One region of the Pseudonocardia abyssalis genome, then DNA from elsewhere that is predicted to be linked to it. Evidence: predicted binding sites of a transcription regulator. Region 1 holds the regulator's gene; the other holds the start of a gene.
What was found. Region 1 encodes LexA, which represses DNA repair genes until DNA is damaged. Its sites were predicted from a motif close to CGAACACGTGTTCG; they were not measured.

Region 1 (3,403 bases):
ACCGTCGCCGCGATCGTGCTGCCCGTGCGCGGGGAGGCCCGGCTGCACCGCTTCGCCTACCCCGACGGCCCGCACGACGCCGAGGCGATGCTCGTCGACGCCGACGGGGTGCCGTTCGTGATCACCAAGGAGGTCGGGACGCCCGCCGGGGTGTACCGGCCCACCTCGGCTCCCGAGGGCAGGGGGCCGTTCCCGCTGGAGCGCGTGGCGCAGGTGTCGCTGCCCGTCTCCGACACCGAGGGCGGGCCGGTCGGCGGGATCGGGTCGCGCACCGTCACGGGGGCCGCGATGTCGACCGACGGGCGGGTCGTCGCGCTGCGCACGTACACCGACGCCTGGCTGTTCCCCGTCGTCGACGGCGACATCGCGACCGCGCTGCAGGGCGAGCCCGCGCGGGTGCCGCTGGCCGGGGAGCCGCAGGGCGAGGCCGTGACGTTCGAGGCCGACGGCACGCTGCTCTCGGCCTCGGAGACCCGCGGCGGGGTGCCGGGGGAGCTGCGCGCGGTGCCCGGGGCCGCCGCACTGGCCGCGCAGCCGTTCACCCCGCCCGCAGACACCCCCGCGGAACCCGTGGCCGAGCCCGCACCCGAGTGGCTGCCCGCCCTGATCGGCGGCGGGGTGGCCGTGGGCCTGCTGGTGCTGCTCGCCGCGGCGCTCTCCTGGCGGGCCCGGCGCCGCTGAGCCGGTGATGGCGCCCGGCGGGGGGGCTGTGGGAGCGGACGGATGCCGCCGGATCCTCTGTCGGGGCCGGTGATCGCTGCTGGCTGCACGCTGCCGCCCCCGGTGGGGTCGGTGATCGGGTTCGGCCGCACGTACCGGCCCTCGCGGGGGCCATGGTGTGCGGTGTGCCGCGATCACGGGCGGGCGGCGGGCGACGTTTCCCGGACGTAACCGGCGCGGCCCCCTGCGCGGTTACGGTGATCGTGGCCGAAGGAGGCGCGCGGTGCCGATCGTCACCGGTTACGAGGACACGCCGGGCGGGCACGACGCGCTCGTCCTGGGTGCGCAGCTGACCCGGCTCACCGGGCTGAGTGCGGTGGTGGCCACGGTCTACCCGACCGACGCACGGGGTCTCGCGGTGGTCGCCCGCGACCCGCGGTGGCGGGAGAAGGCGCGCAAGGTCGCGGCGGCCCGGTTCCAGCAGGCGCGCCGGCTCATCGGCGACGGCTGGGGCGACGACGAGCCGGAGTTCGTGGCCCTCACACCCGGCTCCGTGGCCGACGTCCTCGCCGACCACGCCGACGACGTGGGGGCCGCCGTCCTCGTGGTGGGGTCGACCGGTCACGGCCTGCTCGGCCGCCTCGCCCCCGGCCGCACGGTGCAGCGGCTGCTGCCGCTCGCGCGCTGCCCGGTGGCGATCGCGCCGCGCGGCTACCGGCACCTCGGCACCGGCATCATGACCGTGGTGACCGTCGCCTACGACGGCAGCGCGGAGGCCGACCGGGCGGTGACCGTGGCCGTGCACCTCGCCGGCCGGACCGGAGCCGCGGTACGGGTCGTGACCGTCGCGGAGGACGCCGACGCCGTGCCGGCCGCCCAGGCGCTCGCGCACAAGGGCATCGCGTCGCTGCCGGTGGAGGTCGACGCCATCAGCGACGTCGTCATCGGCCCGGTGGCGGCCACGCTCGCCGCCCTGCCGGACCGCACGGACGTGCTGGTGGTGGGCTCCCGCGGCTACCGCTTCATGCAGCGGCTGCTGCTGGGCGGGGTGGCGGGGGTGCTGGTGCGCACCGCCCGCTATCCGGTGATCGTGGTGCCCGCGGGCGTCAGAGCCGCCGCAGGACCGTGACGACGCGCCCGAGCACCGTGGCGTCGTCACCGGGGATCGGGTCGTAGGCCGCGTTGGCCGGCATCAGCCACACGTGCCCGTCGCGCCGGGTGAACGTCTTGACCGTGGCCTCGCCGTCGATCATCGCCGCGACGATCTCGCCGTTCTCGGCGACGGGCTGCTGGCGTACGACCACCCAGTCGCCGTCGGTGATGGCCTTCTCGACCATCGAGTCGCCCCGCACCTTCAGCAGGAACAGGGTGCCCTCGCCGACGATCTCGCGCGGCAGCGGGAACACGCTCTCCACCGCCTGCTCGGCCAGGATCGGTCCACCGGCGGCGATCGTGCCGAGCAGCGGCACGAAGGCAGGCGTGGGCCGCTCGACGACCCCGGTGTCCGACGACGCCGCGTCGGGCTGCTCGTCGGGCGGGCGGACGTCGACCGCGCGGGTGCGGTTGGGGTCGCGCCGCAGGTAGCCCTTGCGCTCGAGGGTGCGCAGCTGGTGGTGCACCGACGAGGTGGACGTGAGGCCGACGGCGTCGCCGATCTCGCGGACGCTCGGCGGGTAGCCGTGGCGCTCCACCCAGTCGCGGATGACCTCCAGCACCTTGCGTTGCCGGGGAGTGAGGCCGACGGGGGCGCTCGCGGGGTCGGGGAACGTGCTCACCCGGGCGGTCGGCCCGGGGCGTACTCCCTCGTCGTCGCCACCCGTCGGGCCGGGCTCGTCCCGTGCCATGTCCTCGTGCCTCCTCGTCGGTACTGCTCGTCGGTACTGCTCGTCGGTACTGCTCGTCGGTACTGCTCGTCGGTACTGCTCATCGGTACTGCTCGTCGGTGCTGCTGATCGGGACCGGGCGGGCGATCCGTGCGGACCGGGCCCGTGTGTCGTGGACCCGACCGTAGCCCCGATTCCGGTTCTCGCCAAACACATGTTCGAACGACACGCCCCGTTCTCTCGATTCTGTCGGTGGTCGGTGGTACACATCGCTCAGCGATCGTTCGAACATGTGTTCCCGTTCGAACGGCCGGAGTGCGGGAACGGGTCCGAGCGAAGGGTGGAGTCCGATGCACGATCAGATCGAGGACGGAATGCGGTACGGCGGCACGGCACTGCGACCGCCCCGTCCCGCCCGGGAGCTCCCGAGGCGCGGGCGGGCCCACGGGCCGCGGCCGGTGCGGCCCGTGCAGCCGCTCCGTGCCGTGCGGCCGGCGCAGCCCGCCCGGCCGGCCGGCGGGTCGGCGGGGGAGCGGGCGCACCGCGGCGAGCGGGTGCTGCTGCGCACCGTCCCGGTGCTGCCCGCGAAGGTCCTGCGGCGCCGGCGGGTGGCCGCCGCCGTCGGCACGGCGCTCCTCACGGCCGCGATCGTCGTCCTGCTGGGGTTGCTGGCCGACGTCGCCGCGGCGGCCCGGCACTCCGGTGCGCCGGACGTGAGCAGCACCTCGCGCACGCCGGTGGTGACGTCGCCCGTGCAGGTGGCGGGGGTCCTCGGGGGCTGACGCTTCGCGTGCGGGTCGGCGGTGCGGTGCGCCTGCGTGCCCGTTCGGACGACGCGACGCCACCGATAGGGCCTCCCGGCTTTTCCTGCCCCCACATGTTGTGGTTACATGGGCGTCGTTAGCCCAGGGATGGGGTTC
Region 2 (3,403 bases), 2.9 Mb from region 1:
GCCCCCGCCGTGACCGTCTCCTCCGGCGTCAGCCGCAGCCACCGCACCGCCCCCGCGTTCCCGCGCGCGAGCCAGGCGTCGAGCTGCCAGCGGACGCGGTCGACGGTGCCGGAGGGGGTGAGCGGCTCGGCGCAGCGCCAGATGCGGTGCAGACGCACGTCGTCGCCCCGGGCGGAGATCCCGAGGCGGGTGCAGGACAGCCCGTGCCCGGCCAGTGCGGCGTGCAGCTGCTCGGCGAGCCCGCGGGCGGCGAACGCGGCGGCGTCGACGCGGTCGACCGGCGGGTCCAGCTCGATCTCGACGGCCAGTTCCTCGGGCGGGCGGCGGCGCAGCGGCGGGCGTGGGTCGAGGCCGCGGGCCAGGCGGTGGGCGAGCACGGCGTCGGCGCCGAACCGGGAGGCGACGTCGTCGGCGTCGAGCGCCCCGAACGCGCCGAGGCTGCGCAGGCCGAGGCGGCGCAGGAGATCGACGAGATCGGCGCGCCCGGCGTCGGGCTCGCGGTCGAGCTCCTCGACGCCGAGCGGGGCAAGGAACGGCGGCGTGTCGCCCGGGCCCACCGCGAGCCCGCGCCGGGCCGCGAGCACGGCGGCGAACAGCCCGTCGGCCACCCCGACCTGGCACTCGACGCCCGTGCGCGCGGCCACCTGGTCGACCAGCCGCTCCGCCGCGGCCTGCTCCCCGCCGAACCAGCCGACCGGCCCCTGCGCCGGCATCGCCAGCAGCCCCGGCCGGACGATCTCGACGCCCGGTGCCAGCTCCTCCACCGCGACGACGACGGGTTCGAACGCGCGCGCGTCGCGGTCGGGGTCGCGGGCCAGCACCACCAGTTCGGGGCAGCGGGACTGGGCCTCGCGACGTCCCAACCCGCGTCGGACCCCGTGCGCGCGGGCGACCGCCGAGCAGGCCAGCACCCGGTTGGCGGCCACCACCGCCGCGGGCCGGTGCGGCGCCACCCCCTCCGCGCGGGCGGCCGCGACGACCGGCCAGTCCGGCGACCACAGCGCGAGCACCCGCACCGGCGCGCTCATGATCGCCGGGAGTGGTGCGGAGGGTTCACGGGCGACACCTGTGGGCCGCCCCTGGCGATCATGAGCGGCAACCTTCCCGGATCCGCCCGCACACCCGGTCCCACCGCGCACCTCCCAGCGCCGCGCGCACCCTCGACCATGCGCGGAGCGACGGAAGGTGCGCGAGAGCCCTCATCCCGCCACCGCGGCGACCGGCGCCGGCACGACCATCTCGGGCGCGCCGCCCATGCCTCCACCGTCGGCCGGCAGCAGCAGCCGCCCACCCCTCCCCGGACCGAGCCCCTTCCCCCGCAGTTCCACCCGGAGCCGCCGCGCGCACAGCCGCCCGGCCCCGGTCCCCAGACCCTGCCACTGGGCGTCGGCGCAGCTCAGCTCGACGTCGGCACCCGGCCACTGCCCCAGCGCGACCAGCACCGCACCCCGCTGGCGGGCCCGGGCGACGAGCCGCTGCCGGTCGCCCGCGCGCACCCCACCTCCCGCCACCGCGACGACGTCCATCCCGTCGAGCAGGGCCACCGTGACGGCGAGCAGGTCGCGACCCGGCCGCGGCACCAGTGCCAGTCGGTCGAGCCGCACGCCCGCCTCGGACGCGGCGACCAGCCCGAGCTCCGGACGTCCGACGACCCCCACCCACGCCCCCTCCGCCGACGCCTCGGCGACCAGCGCCAACAGCAGCGAGGTGGACCCCGGACCGCCCAGCACCGACACCGCGGACCCCCGACGCAACCCGCCGGCCGGCAGCAACCGGGCCAACGGGCCGGACACCGGCAGTACGCGCCCGTCGGCCTCGGGACCCGCGACGGGCCGGACGCCGGCGGCCCGGTCCTCCAGGCCGCGCAGCACCCCGCGGGCCAGCTCCAACCGGCTCGCGGCGTCGGCCCGGGGAGGATCCCCGGGCATGCGTCGGACAGCGGCCTCGGCCACGACATGCCTCCCCGTCACGATGTAGCGGAACTCGCGCCGGGGGGAAGTCGGCGTGCTCGAACGTCTGTTCGAACAGTATCGAGAGATCGCACCTACTTCAAGTCCGGGTAGCGCACGCACGACGTAAGAACAAGTCTGGGAGTAGACCGAACAGCCGTACACAATGGACTGCATGGTTCAACGGGTCACGGCTCTCGTACCCGCGCACGACGAGGAACGCAGTCTGCCGGACACCCTCGCCTCGCTGCGGGCCCAGACCCCGCCACCCGACCGGGTCATCGTGATCGCCGACCGCTGCACCGACCGCACCGCCGCCGTGGCCGCCGCGGCGGGCGTCGAGGTCGTCACCACCGTCGACAACACCGACCGCAAGGCCGGCGCGCTCGACCAGGCCCTCGGGCCCCTGCTCCCGGTGACGACCGACGACGACCTCGTCCTGGTCGTCGACGCCGACTCCGCCCTGGTCCCCGGGTTCCTCGCCGCCGCCGTCACCCGACTGGCCGACGACCCCGGGATCGGGGCGGTCGGCGGGGTGTTCACCGGCCGCGACGGCGGCGGGCTCGTCGGCGCACTGCAGCGCAACGAGTACGCGCGCTACGCCCGCGAGGTCGGCCGCCGCCGGGGCGAGGCCCGGGTGCTCACCGGCACCGCGACCCTGTTCCGCACCCGGGTCCTGCGCGAGGTCGCCGACGCCCGCGGCCGGACGCTGCCGGGCCGCCCGGGCGCTGTGTACGACCCCGCCGCCCTCACCGAGGACAACGAGATCACCCTCGCGATCCGCACGCTCGGGCACCGCACCGTGTCGCCGCGCGAGTGCGTCGTCGTCACCGAGGTGATGACGACCTGGTCCGATCTGTGGCGCCAACGGCTGCGCTGGCAGCGCGGCGCGCTGGAGAACCTGCGCGCCTACGGGCTCACCCGCGTCACCGCGCCGTACGCCCTGCGACAGGCCGCGATGTACGCCGGGATCGTCGCCGTCGCGCTGTTCCTGCTGGCCACGACCCTGTTCGCGGCGCGCGGTGATCTGGGTCCGCCGCGCGGCCCGTGGCTCGTGATCACCGTGCTGTTCGTCGTCGAGCGGGTGGTGACGGTCCGCCGCCGCGGGGTGTGGGCGATGCTGCTCGCCGCGCCGGTCGTCGTCGAGTTCGGCTACGACCTGGTGCAGCAGGCCGTGTTCCTGCGCGCGGCCGTCGACCTGCTCGCCCGCCGTGCCGCGGGCTGGCACCACGGCGTCGCCCCGGTCCCGGCCGAGGCCTGAGCGTGTACGGCAAACTCGGCTCCACCGCGTTCCTCGCGCTCCCCGCCGGCGCGCTCGCGACCGACGGGCTCGGCACGCTCTGGTACGCCGTCGCCGCGTGCACGCTGCTGGCCGCGGGGTTCGCCGCGGTGCGCCTGATCCCCCGCCGGGAGCGCTGACCCGTCATCGAGCCGTCCGGTGCAGGGATGTCCGG

Region 2: the regulator LexA is predicted to act here: its motif matches at 2,010-2,023, upstream of imuA' (DnaE2-dependent mutagenesis accessory factor ImuA').

The regions. Positions count from the first base shown of each region.
Region 1 is NZ_JADQDK010000001.1:2,903,117-2,906,519, reverse strand. It holds gene I4I81_RS14100 (SdiA-regulated/phytase-like domain-containing protein) at 1-681, shown strand, start outside; gene I4I81_RS14095 (universal stress protein) at 944-1,789, shown strand; gene lexA (transcriptional repressor LexA) at 1,767-2,504, opposite strand; gene I4I81_RS14085 (hypothetical protein) at 2,951-3,265, shown strand.
Region 2 is NZ_JADQDK010000001.1:5,817,325-5,820,727, reverse strand. It holds gene I4I81_RS31705 (Y-family DNA polymerase) at 1-1,028, opposite strand, end outside; gene imuA' (DnaE2-dependent mutagenesis accessory factor ImuA') at 1,200-1,928, opposite strand; gene I4I81_RS28715 (glycosyltransferase family 2 protein) at 2,125-3,210, shown strand; gene I4I81_RS28710 (hypothetical protein) at 3,213-3,368, shown strand; gene I4I81_RS28705 (hypothetical protein) at 3,373-3,403, opposite strand, start outside.